DNA from 3 places in the Planococcus notacanthi genome. Region 1 is predicted to be linked to each of the others. Evidence: riboswitches for the same ligand, from Rfam matches in the RefSeq annotation. Region 1 holds a riboswitch; each other region holds the start of a gene.
The links. A riboswitch is a leader RNA that binds a small molecule or an ion and turns the genes downstream of it on or off. The one in region 1 is predicted to bind cobalamin.
Positions count from the first base shown of each region.

Region 2: another riboswitch for cobalamin. It lies ahead of QMA01_RS04700 (hypothetical protein); the one in region 1 lies ahead of cobT (nicotinate-nucleotide--dimethylbenzimidazole phosphoribosyltransferase).
Region 3: another riboswitch for cobalamin. It lies ahead of QMA01_RS08325 (acyl-CoA thioesterase); the one in region 1 lies ahead of cobT (nicotinate-nucleotide--dimethylbenzimidazole phosphoribosyltransferase).

Region 1 covers NZ_JASDCQ010000002.1:283,883-288,099, forward strand. The annotation lists gene QMA01_RS08885 (ABC transporter ATP-binding protein) at 1-673, shown strand, start outside; gene QMA01_RS08890 (ABC transporter permease) at 676-1,884, shown strand; cobalamin riboswitch at 1,944-2,118, shown strand; gene cobT (nicotinate-nucleotide--dimethylbenzimidazole phosphoribosyltransferase) at 2,205-3,254, shown strand; gene bluB (5,6-dimethylbenzimidazole synthase) at 3,273-3,923, shown strand; gene QMA01_RS08905 (monooxygenase) at 3,992-4,217, opposite strand, start outside.
Region 2 covers NZ_JASDCQ010000001.1:967,036-971,252, reverse strand. The annotation lists gene QMA01_RS04710 (arylamine N-acetyltransferase family protein) at 1-44, shown strand, start outside; gene QMA01_RS04705 (ABC transporter substrate-binding protein) at 106-1,041, opposite strand; gene QMA01_RS04700 (hypothetical protein) at 1,041-1,586, opposite strand; cobalamin riboswitch at 1,755-1,953, opposite strand; gene QMA01_RS04695 (HNH endonuclease) at 2,008-2,958, opposite strand; gene QMA01_RS04690 (cytochrome c oxidase assembly protein) at 3,253-4,038, opposite strand; gene QMA01_RS04685 (GGDEF domain-containing protein) at 4,190-4,217, opposite strand, start outside.
Region 3 covers NZ_JASDCQ010000002.1:180,164-184,380, reverse strand. The annotation lists partial or broken gene QMA01_RS08330 (ribonucleotide reductase N-terminal alpha domain-containing protein) at 1-1,217, opposite strand, end outside; gene QMA01_RS08325 (acyl-CoA thioesterase) at 1,219-1,704, opposite strand; cobalamin riboswitch at 1,857-2,035, opposite strand; gene QMA01_RS08320 (PAS domain S-box protein) at 2,145-2,924, opposite strand; gene QMA01_RS08315 (MFS transporter) at 3,165-4,217, shown strand, end outside.

The DNA of each region.
Region 1 (4,217 bases):
CAAACTGGGCTATTTGCCTGAGGAAAGAGGGCTTTATCCGAAGATGAACATGATGGACCAACTGGTTTATTTTGGCCAATTGGAAGGCATGAGCAAGCGTGCTGCAAAGCAGGAGGCGATGAAATGGATTGAACGATTGGAAATAAGCCAGTATATCAAAAAAGACACAGGAGATTTATCGAAAGGAAACCAGCAAAAAATTCAATTGATCGCTGCGCTTATGCATGATCCGGATTTGATTATTTTGGATGAACCTTTCAGCGGACTTGATCCTGTTAATGCCCAAATGTTGGAGCAGGTGATAGAAAGTCTGATTCAAGAGAAAAAAACCTTAATCTTCTCAAGCCATCGAATGGAGAGCGTTGAATCATTTTGCGATCGGGTCTATTTGATGAAGCAAGGCGAGGTCGTGCTTTCAGGATCCATCTCGGATATCAAGACCCAATACGGATTTAAGTATGTAAATATCGAATCTACCCAGCCCCTGGAAGAATATTTGATGGGCTTGCAAACTGAGTTTATAAAAAAGGGGAAAGAATATCAATTACAGGTAAAAACCATGGATCAAGGGTTATACCTCATCGAAAAAATAAAAAGCTTGGTTCCGATTCGGAAAATCGGCATCGCCGATCCATCATTAAACCAAATCTTTATTGAAAAGGCAGGGGATTGAGATTGAGAAATTTTTATCTGGTCTTTAAACAATCTTTTCGGGAAAGAGTGACTTCGAAGTCCTACCTTACGACAACGTTTGCGTTGATTCTGATTTCCATATTCGCCATTTCATTGCCCAGCATCTTGGAGAATTTTGCGGATCCGAAAGAAGAAATGGTGGTTGTATCCAATGCCGCCGATATAACTGTCTCGGAACTGGAAAAGCAATTGACCGATTGGGAGTGGAAAGAAGGGGCACAACAGCAGATAGAATCTTTGAAAAAAGAAGCGCAGGAAGGAAAAATTGCTGGCTTATACCTAATTGATGACAATGCCAGCAATTATTCTGTGACCTATTTTTCCAAATCGAATGACGTCGCTTTAAATTCGTCTCTGTCCCAGTATCTTCAGGCGAAGAATACGCAAAGAATTGCCGATAGCAACGGTATGTCGGAAGCGGATCAACAGTCCTTGTTCGTTCCGGTTGCCATGGAAAAAGGACAATTCACTTCAGAGAATGAAGTATCGGTGTTTGTGATTTACTTGATGCTGATGTTCATTTTGATGGCAGTTATGATGTATGGCACAACGATTGCAACCGGCGTCGCCTCAGAAAAAGCTTCACGGGTCATGGAAGTAATGGTGACAAAAGTAAACCCGCTGGCGATGATTTTCGGTAAAATATTCGGAATCGCTTTAGCAAGCCTCATGCAGTTCGCCGCTTTCTTTGGATCTGTTGCGTTGTACTTGAAATCAGGGCTTGTGGAACCCGCACAAAGTTTAGGGAATTTTGACTTGAATCTATCGGCGCTGACAGCCGAGCATTGCGTGTACTTCTTCATCTTCTTTTTATTGGGGTATTTATTATATGCTTCTCTATATGCGGTGTTCGGTTCCATGGTCAGCCGTCCTGAAGAACTGAACGGAACGACGATGCCAATTTCTATTCTCTTGATGGTCAGTGCTTTCTCGGGAATCCTTTTTGTCATGGATGACCCTGCATCAACGCTATCCAAGTTCATGGCAACATTTCCGTTTACCTCACCATTCAATATGATTATTCTGATCATGAAAGACGCTGCATCATTTGGGGAAATCGCTCTATCCATCGGCTTGCTGGTGATCACCACCTTTGCATTCGGTTATTTTGCAGCAAAAGTCTATCCGAAAGGCATCCTTCACTTCGGAGAAAATTTGAAACTGCGTCAGCTTATTATGAGGAAGTCATAAATTGCTTCTCTGGTTGTGTTTGCAAAAACGCGCTTTTGCGGTAAGCTAAATGAAAGAATAATTGAATAACCGTAACAGGTGCCCTTCGGGGAGAATAGGGAATGAAGTGAAAATCTTCAGCGGTCCCGCCACTGTAACGGGGAGTTTTACAGATTTGCCACTGGAGATTGGTCCGGGAAGGCCTGTAAAACGGTGATCCGGAGCCAGGAGACCTGCCTGCTTACGTTCTGCTGATAGATCATGGAAAAGTCTTTAGTTTATTTGTTCACGCAAATAAACTGGAGGCTTTTTCTTTTTAATTCAGAAAGGGGAAGAGAAAGATGAATTTATTGCAGCAAACAATGGAGCGTATTCAAGGGTTGGACCAGGAAATGGTGGGAAAAGCGCGGGAGCGTGTGGACAGCCTGATCAAGCCGCCGCACAGTCTCGGCAAGCTGGAAGAGCTCGCTGTGCAATTGGCTGGAATTTCGGGAGAATTGTATCCAGAGTTTGATCGAAAAGCGATTATCGTGATGGCTGCCGACCACGGCGTTTATGAGGAAGGGATTTCTTCCAACCCGCAGGAAGTGACATATGCGCAAACGATGTTCATCGCAAAAGGCATCACCGGAGTCGGAGTTTTGGCGAAAACAGCGGGAGCGGAAGTGGTCACCGTCGACATCGGCGTTAAAGGAGACTTTCCGAATGATGCAGGGGTGATCGGCCGGAAAATCAGGCAAGGCGCAGGCAATATTGCGACAGGGCCGGCGATGACGATAGAAGAAGCGATCCGCTCGCTGGAAACGGGGATTGCCATTGCAGAAGCGGAAATCCAAAAAGGCGCCAATCTGCTGGGGACCGGCGAAATGGGCATCGGCAACACCACGCCAAGCACCGCCATTTTATCGGTGCTTGGAAACATTCCATCTGAAGAGATTACCGGCAAAGGTGCAGGAGTCGGCAGTGGAGGAATCTCGCATAAAGCCCAAGTCATTAAGAAAGCGATTGAAACGAACCGGCCGGATAAAGACAATGCCATCGACGTTTTGGCCAAAGTCGGTGGACTGGAAATCGGCGGCATGGCAGGTGTCATGATCGGAGCGGCAGCAAACCGCGTGCCGGTTGTACTGGATGGGTACATCTCCACCATTGCGGCGCTGATAGCGGTGTCGATCGAACCGAAAGTGAAACATTACCTGATTGCTTCGCATGCAAGCGCTGAACCGGGCGGGAAAAAAGCAAGTGAATTGCTGGGCATCCAGCCGGTGCTGCATATGGAGATGTGTTTAGGTGAAGGGTCGGGCGCCGCTTTAGCATTCCCACTTGTAGATGCGGCCTGCCGGATAATGAAAGAAATGGCCACGTTTTCGGAAGTTGGCCTTAAGATTTGATGAAGAGAGGAGAAAAAGATGTTTACTGAAGAAGAAAAAAGAGGTGTATATAAAGCAATTTACACTAGAAGAGATATTCGCAGCTTTTTGCCGACGCCTGTCCCGGAAGAACTGATCACCACTATTCTGGAGGCTGCACACCATGCGCCGTCCGTAGGATTCATGCAACCCTGGAATTTCATTATCGTATCTTCATCTGAAACAAAAGAAAAGCTGGCCTGGGCCGCAGATAAGGAGCGGCGGGCACTGGCCATTCATTACGAAGGGGAGAAAGAAAACAAGTTTCTCGGATTGAAAGTAGAAGGCATAAAGCAGGCGCCCGTAACGATTTGTGTAACTTGTGATCCGACAAGAGGCGGCTCTCATGTCCTGGGGCGCAATTCCATTCCTGAAACAGACGCCTTATCCACGGCCTGTGCCATCCAAAATATGTGGTTGGCTGCCTGTGCAGAAGGCTTAGCGATGGGCTGGGTAAGCTTCTATAAGAAAAACGACGTCCGGGACATCCTGGACATTCCGCCGCATGTCGATCCGATCGCCCTTCTGTCGCTTGGCTATACGCAAGATTATCCCGACAAACCGATTTTGGAAGCAGCGGGATGGGAAAAAAGGCGTTCGTTAGAAAACCTGGTCTTTGAGGATAAATGGAGTGGGAAACTAAACGCATAAATGAAAAAGAACAGGCAACGCGTATCCAATCGCGTCTCCTGTTCTTTTTTAATTTATACCTGTATTTTTTACTGGTTGACCAAGCCTTTATTGATTTCCGTCAGTGCAGAATTGACTTCGAAAATCTTGGCATGGACCGGTGAAATGCCAAACCCTGCTAAGCGGTTGGTGTGCATATCTACGTATTTTTCAGCGGTTTCTTTTGTTTGGAAAAGATAAATGCCGCCAGCTTCTTTTGTTTCCGGGTTTTCAGTCCAAATCTTCCACAGGAAGCCCTTTTCCTGGTTGATGCTT
Region 2 (4,217 bases), on a different contig from region 1:
AATTCGGCATCAATCAAGAGGCACTCGAAAAGCAGTTGCATTAGTTTAAGCGATAAAAACAAAACGATCCCCGCTCAGCAAAATAGGAGCGGGGATCGTTTTGTTCTATTTAAATGCTTCCGGATAAACGGTTTTGGCTACCAGTTCAACCGCTTCACCGATTCTTGGCCCCGGACGTGAAGTAATATCAGAATCCACGAAAAAGACCTGATCGTTCTCAACGGCGTCAATGCTGTTCCAACCTTCACGTGCTTTAATCTCTTCTATGGGATCTTCCGTATAAGAAACTGTTGTTGCAATGATTTTCGGATTCCGTTGAATGACTTCCTCTTCAGAAATCTGTGGCCATCCTTCTAGATCGCCGAACAGGTTTTCAACATTGGCATGATCTAATATTTCCTGCTGGAACGTTTTTTGGCCGGTGGTGTAGATTTCAGGAGATGGGCTGATTTCAACATACAGTTGCCTTTTCTCTTCTACGTCGGATACTTTTTCTTGGACTTCCTCAATTTGCTGCTGGATAGAGCCTATTACTTCTTCTCCTTTATCTTCAAGGCCCATGACCGTAGAAATCTGTTCGATGTCCCCGTAGACATCTTCAAAGGATTCAGCCGATTCGATAACAAAAACTTGGATGCCTGCAGCTTCTAATTCTTCGTAGCCCGTAGGCCCACCTGTTGAATAGCCGATGACAACATCTGGATCCAATTCAATGATGCGCTCTGCATTAAAAACCACAGAATCGGACACACGTTCAACTTCAGCTGCTTCAGCTGGATAATTATCATAATCCGTAGCGCCAATAATTTTTTCTCCTGCTCCGATTTCATAGAGGATTTCGGTGTTGCTCGGTATTAATGACACGACAGTGGCAGGCACTTCCTCAAATTTCAATTCGTTATCCAAATCATCTGTTACCGTATAACTTGTTTGCTTTTCAGATTCGCTTGCTGTTTCTGTGTCGGATGTTTCCGATTGGCATGCGGTGAGTGTGAATGCTAATGCTCCAATGGATAGGTATTTAAAATAAGTAATTTTCATTAATTGTTGGCCACTTCTTTCTTTTTGGGTCTAGTTGGATAGGATTTGCTGATAAACGGAATTTCTTCTACTCCCTGCTGCTGATTGACATAGACAGCCATCGTAAACAGCAGGTTCGCCAATAGATTTGCATAATCAAAGAGGATTTCCGGTACATCCCGTTCCAGGCTGACCTTATGCAAAGCACGGACAGATTTTTTCGCTTCGCTCCGGCATACATGCAACACACAAGCTGCTTGAGTCCCTTGCGGCAAGACAAAATTACCGATTTTCTCACCAACAAAGTTTACATAATAATCATACATGCCACTTAACTCATTCAAATCTTCTTCATTAACTGCTAGCTTCCCTCGGACTGAACCATTCAGATGATAAACCTTTGGCTGGAGAATCTGCAGATCCCGTTGAACAGCCTCCACTTCTTTTACCAGCGACAACGCTTCGCCAATACGTGTCGTCAGTGAATCCGTTCTGATTTCAAAGTCGACGGTCGCAGCTGATTCGCGCATAAACGGATAACACAAGTAACGCATGTCTTTCTTCATCTTTTCACCTCTTTTTTCATATGGGTGAAAATCACAGCATTGAACGCTCCCGAAAACAACAAAAAGCCGCCCTCAAAAAGAGGGCGGCGCCATAGCTATTCAGAGACATACTCCAGCAGTCAAAAATAGAAAGGTTGCCGTATGATTCCCTTATCTTCCGAAGAGTAAAAATACGTTCAAAAAAAGGTAGGTCTCCTGGCTTGTGCATCGTTTTACTCTAAGAACCTTCCCGTTCAATTGACATAGGTCGTTTGAACAGTGGCATTTTCTTATTTCATACGCACTTACAGTTGCGGAAACAGCCCCGGAATCTAACCGGGTTCCCTGTTATGCTGACGAATCAGCACCTTTTTTCTGCATGATTATTCACTTGTTTTCAGTGTAGCACAGTTCAGACAACCAAAGACATAACAAAATTCAATTATTCCTGGTTTGTCATCAATTTCACTTTTCTTGGCTCTGCAAAAACAATTCGTTTATGCCATCTTAAATAAGGCGCATGCTCGGCTGACACGGGAACCTTCAAGTTTTTCCGCAATCTGTAGACTGGATAGTCTTCCTCCGGAATACGGCTTGAAATGTGGAGGCGGCCGCCTCCGGTGAATGCGATATAGCCTGCAGAATAAAGCGATGCATGGTTGGCGCAAAGCAAAATGCCGTTGAACGGATCCAAACGCTCTGAATCTGAACTGTCTTTCCACGGTTTCGCATGGGTCGCTGTCAGCACCTCTTCAATGGCGATGCCGCAAATCGGACATTCCCCGTTCCAAAGCGGCAACAGGCTTTCCCGGAACTGCTCTTTGCCTCTGCGCATTTTCGTTTTGATTTCCAGTTCAGCTTCTGCGATCAGGCTAAGCAATGGATTATGCGCGGTCTTTTTAATCACTTCCATCGATAATTCCAACTGCTCCATTTCCAACGTAAAAACATTCAAAGAACTGATCAATTCCAGAAATTTCATCGCCAGCTCTTCGTTGCAGGGATAGAGATAGCCTGAATTGCCGTTGGCATCTTCCTGAAAAGCCGAGTATTTAGTTGGCAGCAACGGCTCGATTTCCTGAAAAGACCCCTTGATCGATAACGGAACATCCAATTCGCGATAAGCTGTGCGTGCGATAAATGCAGGTTCGCTGCCTCCCTGCTCATCTGCCTGCTTCGGTTTTGTGCCTTTATGGAAATCTTCCCGTACCCGGCTGATCGCCACTAAAAATCCTTTGACGTAATGAAAGACGAGATCGCCTTTTTTCAATTCCTGCATGCGGTTCCAAGAATGGGGCACCATGCCTGATTTGTCGACTTGCGGCGTCCAAAGAATACCCGCCGCACATTCTTCCTGATACGTATCTCCTTGCATAACAATATAACTATTCATGAATTGCCTCCTAATAATGGTGATGCTCAAATTCATTCGATCTTATGTAATGGTGCAGATTATTCGAATCCAAACGCTTACCTCTAGTTTAACCCAAAACAAGAGCTTTTGCCGGGGAAAAAAGAAAAGCGAAGGCAGCCGTTTAGCTCTGACAGGCATAAGACGCACTGGCGAAGCGGCGCTCTTTGCCGCACAGCCAGAGTGGCTTATGACCCGAGGAGCTGGCTGCCGGAGCTGGACAAAGGAAAAGCCGAAGCACCCGTGAAGCCCTAATTAGCATGGGAAACGTTACCGCTATCCTTCTTCCACCGACTCACTTTTCCGAGGTGCCGTCGCTTTATACCATTGGTAGCAAAGAATGATGATGAGGACCAACTCGACGAAATCGCCCCCATAGTACATCACCTGCCCTCCTACCTCCCCTTGATCTCCCGGTACACCAGCCGGCGGATCTGCATAGATTCTTTTAGCCAAAATTTTGTGTGCGGCCAATGAGACGATGAGGATAATTGAACGGAAAAGAAAACTGAGTCGGTGAGCTGTAATATCGATGTAAATGATGGATGCCGTAAACAGGTAGCCCGCCAAAAATACGTGTAGATGGACGATCAGGTAAACAATTGAGGATTGGTGCATCCATTCAAACAAACTGGTCAGGTATAATACATACAACCCACCAATATTTAGAATCAGCGCAGTAATGGGATTGCTCAACAGCTGAAATGGCTTGCTTTTCAGTAGCCAGGATACTTTTCTCGCTAATGGAACGGGCAACGACCTCAAGAGCAGCTTCATCGGCATCGCAAGAACCAACAAGAGCGGTGCCAGCATGCCAAGCAATAGATGGGTCCACATATGGCCAACGAAATTTCCCTGTGCAAATTCCGCCAGCGGACCTGTAATGACCAGAGCAATAGAAAAAATACCGAAGCCCCATAAAAAACAGCGGTACAGCGGCCATGGCCTGAATTTCAGGCTCGTTAAAGCAGCGGCTAATGGGTAAAATAAAAATGCCAAAAACAGCACTACAATGACCATGGCTTCCAGACTGTCCATTCCTTGTTGCATATCGTGTTCCACCAATACACCCCCATCCCGCATTCCATACTGATTGATTTGCCTTTCTCTCCTCTACCCGGTTTGGCAACCTGCTATGTTTTGTTTCAACAGTTCATTTCATAAAAAAAAGCCGTTGCTGAAATGCAATGCGGCCATCTTGCTGAAGCTGTCTTTAATTAAATACCTCTTCAACTTCTTTT
Region 3 (4,217 bases), 100 kb from region 1:
CGGTAAGTTTTACGCGGCAATAGCGGATGGTCCACAGCTTCCTGGTATTTGTCGCTGAAGTATTTTTCATCGGCTTCGTCGTAAAAATCTTCAAGTCCAAGCGCATTGCCGTTTTCATCTGTCCAGCCCATCACTTGCTTAATCTGATGCGGACAGAACGTATGCCATTCGCCGATGCTGCGGCCGTTTTCGTCTTTTTCCTGCAGCCGCTCCATAAACAGGTCCGGAATCGACACGCCGGTGAAAATGTCGTGCGCTTTGCGGCGCTCGTCGCCGTTATTGGTTTTCAAGTCCAGGAATCCGTTCATGATGTCTTTGTGGAAGACATCCAAATAAATCGCCACTGCGCCTTGGCGCTGGCCGAGCTGATCGACACTGACCGCTGTATCGTTGACCAGACGGATCCACGGCACCACACCTGATGAATTGCCTTTGAATTTTTTGATGTCCGATCCTAAAGCACGAACTTTTCCGTAATAGATCCCGATGCCGCCGCCATCTTTGCTGAGGCGTGCGATATCCCAGTTGTTCAGATAGATGCCGTCCAGTGAATCATCGACAGTATCAATAAAACAGGAGGACAATTGTCCGAAACTTTTACCGGCATTCGATAAAGTCGGCGTGGCTACTGTCATATACAGCTGGCTCATTGCCCAGTAAGCTTCTTTCACCAACTCGAGGCGATGCTCTTTTGGTTCGTTTTGCATCAACGTCATCGCAATGACAAGAAAACGCTCCTGCGGAAGCTCAAATAATCTTCCTTCATAGTCTTTCGCTAAGTAGCGGTCAGCCAACAGGAACAAGCCGATGTAGTTGAACAAGAGATCCCGTTCAGGTTCGATTTCCTCACCCAATAAGATGATTTCCTCTTTCGAATAAGCCGCAAGAAGCTCTCCTGAATAAATGCCGATCCCTGTCAGCTTTTCAATAAGGCGATAGAAGTCGCCATATTTCTGGGAAGCGGAAAAGTTGCGGCTGTCTCCAGCTTTTTTGTATAAGTCGCCAGCATACAATTCTGCTGCGGTGTACGTCCAATCAGGCTCGTCCATCGTGATACGGTTCAGTGCATACAACAAGGACTGCTCTCCTTTTGCCTGCTCAGCTAAGTTCGCTGTCCGCTCCAATAGTTCTCGCGTATCTAGTCCATATACATCTGTTGCCCGCTGCAGCGCTCTTTCCACTGTCTTTATTTCTGTTTCTTCGATTTTCATGTTCATATCAACACAACTCCTTTGCGTATTCGTTCACTTTCATGCGGCGCTCTTTGCGATCTTGGGCGCTTTTAAATAGTTTTTCTTCGGCAGCCGTTTCCGGAACTACACCGCTCACCGGTGTCGGCTTGCCATCGCTGTCGACTGCCACCATTGTCAGAATGGCTGTAGTCGTCAAACTCCTTGTGCCTGTTTCGATTTGTTGGCATTCAGCTTTAACATACACTTCCATAGATGTTCTGCCTGTTGAGATCACCACTCCCTCCAAAATAAGGATATCCCCAACTTTTGCCGAAGATAGGAAATTCACCGTATCGATCGAAGCGGTCACAACTGCTTTTCCGCTATGCCTCATGGCTGTAATGGCGGCGATTTCATCTATGTACGCCAATACGGTGCCGCCGAATATGGTCCCCATGTGGTTGGTGTCCGGGGGTAGGACCAATCGTGTCTGAATGGTTCTGGCCACCCCTGCTGCTAATGGTTTTGTCATGAGTATCCATTCCTCCATCTCTGATATACAAGAAAAAACCCCATCCTCTCAGGGAGGATGGGGTTTAGATACGCAGAATATCGGATGGGAAGCAGAATACAGCTATCCCATGCATAATACCTTCGTTATCCCTCTCAGCTCCCGGAGAAGATCATAAACTCATAACGAAGGCAGGTCTCCTGGCTTGTGCGTCATCCTCTGCTATCTCCTTCCCGTCCGTTGGACAGTGGATTGCGATAGTTCGTCTGCACTTACAGTTGCGGGAACAGCTCCGGAATTTCACCGGATTCCCTATTAAGCCTTTTCAGGCACCTTCGTTATTGGTTCTACTATATATAGTGAATAATTTTAATCAATCACTAAATATTGTATTCATACACTATAAATCACTTTATTGCCTTTGACAAGAACTTCTTCATTCCTGCCGTTAAGTCAAAGTTTCAGTCAGTCGCCAAATAACGCTTCAAGGCTTGTTTCACCGTGCCCATCGTCGTCAATTGGCTAAAGTCCACACGCGCTTCAATCGCTTTTAATGCGAGTTCGGGACGGATTCCCGTGAAAATCAGTTTGATTCCGAGCAAGCGCATAATGTGGTCGATTCTATAAAGAAATTCTGCCACGACATTATCAATATTGTAGATGCCGGACACGTCAATAATAAGGCAATGCAGATTTTCTCCTTGAATTTTTTGCGGAATGATATCAAGAAGCAGATGGCTGCGATCCCCATCTACTGAACCTACGAGCGGCAAAACTGCCAAGCCACCAATAATCGGCACGATGGGAGTTGATATCTCATTTTTTAATTGCATTAGATCTCGTTCAGTTTTCTTCTGCGTCGTAATGTCGCGGATAGTGGACTGGATTGCGACCGTTTCTCCATATTGGACCGGGTAGCAATACAGTTCGACATCGGCTTGAGTTCCGTCAAAACGCTTAACAGTAGTCTCAACCAATTCTCCAATGGTGCGATCCTCCATGCCTGTACGGATGCGTTTCGCAATGAATTCTTTGTAATCATCCGTAAACACATCCACGATGTTTGCACCGATAAGCGTATCCTTATCGGCTTTGAAGAATTCCGATCCGGGCTGATTTATATATAAGACTTTCTGATTCGAATGAATAATGGTTGTTTCATCGGAATACTCCGTGATTTGTTGGTAAATTTCTTCTTTTTCTTTAATGCCCAAGGGTCTTTCAGGTACTGCATTTAGCATTTTCTTTCACTCCTTTTGACTAAGAAACTGCCAGTTCCTCTATTCTACACTTTTTCAGAAAAACTTTCAGTCGCGGCAAAAGCCTCAAGATTTCTGAATGATTCTTTTCTTTACAGTTCTATTTCAAATCTTGTAAAGGAAAAATATTATGTTATGATAATAAGCTGTGATTTCAACATATTTTTAGATGCCGTTTTTGGAAATACGCTACCTTAAGGTTAGAGTTATTGGAGATGCACGATGAAACAAGTAACAGGAAACGCTTTTCACTACGGCTGGGTCATTATCGCGATCGCGGCCTTGTCTCAATTTTTCTCTGGTCCCGGACAAACTTATTCGAATTCAATTTTTATCGATTATTATATAGAAGATTTTGGCTGGAGCCGTTCCACGGTTTCCGGTATCTACTCGGCTGCGACATTGACGGCAGGATTCCTGTTGTTTTTCGTCGGGCGCCTGATTGACCGAAACGGCTCACGTAAAATGGCCGTTGCCGTATCCGTCGCCCTTGCCGTCGCCTGCTTTTTCAACAGCTTCGTAACAAGTCTCGTCATGCTGTTTATCGGCTTCTTTTTTATTCGCTTGTTGGGCCAAGGCTCTATGGCACTTATATCAAGCTCACTCATTCCGCAATGGTTTGTCAAAAAACGGGGCCGCGCCATCAGCATTGCCGCAATCGGCGGCTTAGTCAGTTCTGCCGCTTTTCCCCTGCTGAACGTTTGGCTGATCGAGTCATTCGGCTGGCGCAGTTCATGGCTGATTTTAGGAATCATCATCATTGTTTGCTTTACGCCGCTTGCTCTTTTCCTCATTCAAAACTCTCCTGAAGAAATGGGCTTGCTGCCGGATAACGGCGCTGCGCTTAAGGCGGAGCCTGAAAAGAAACTCATAAAAGAAGTCAGTTGGTCAGTGAAAGAAGCTTCAAAAACCCGTGCTTTCTGGCTGTTGCTGCTATGTGCAGCCATCCCGGGCATCGTCAATACCGGTTTGACCTTCCACCTGGTCTCCATTTTCGCTGAAAAGTCCCTGTCTCTTGAAACTGCAGCCGGCATTTTAAGTTTAACGGCATTGATCGGCTTGCCAGTCACTTTCATCACTGGAATTCTGCTGGAAAAAGTAAAAGTCCAGTATATGCTGACACTGGTATTTGCAGGCGAGCTAGTGTCGTTATTTCTTCTGCAGAAAGCTGATTTTTTGGCGACTGCCATGGTCTTCGGATTGGTCTGGGGCGTCAGCATGGGAATCGAACGGATTGTCATGGCTGTTGTCTGGCCCAATTATTTCGGCCGTAAG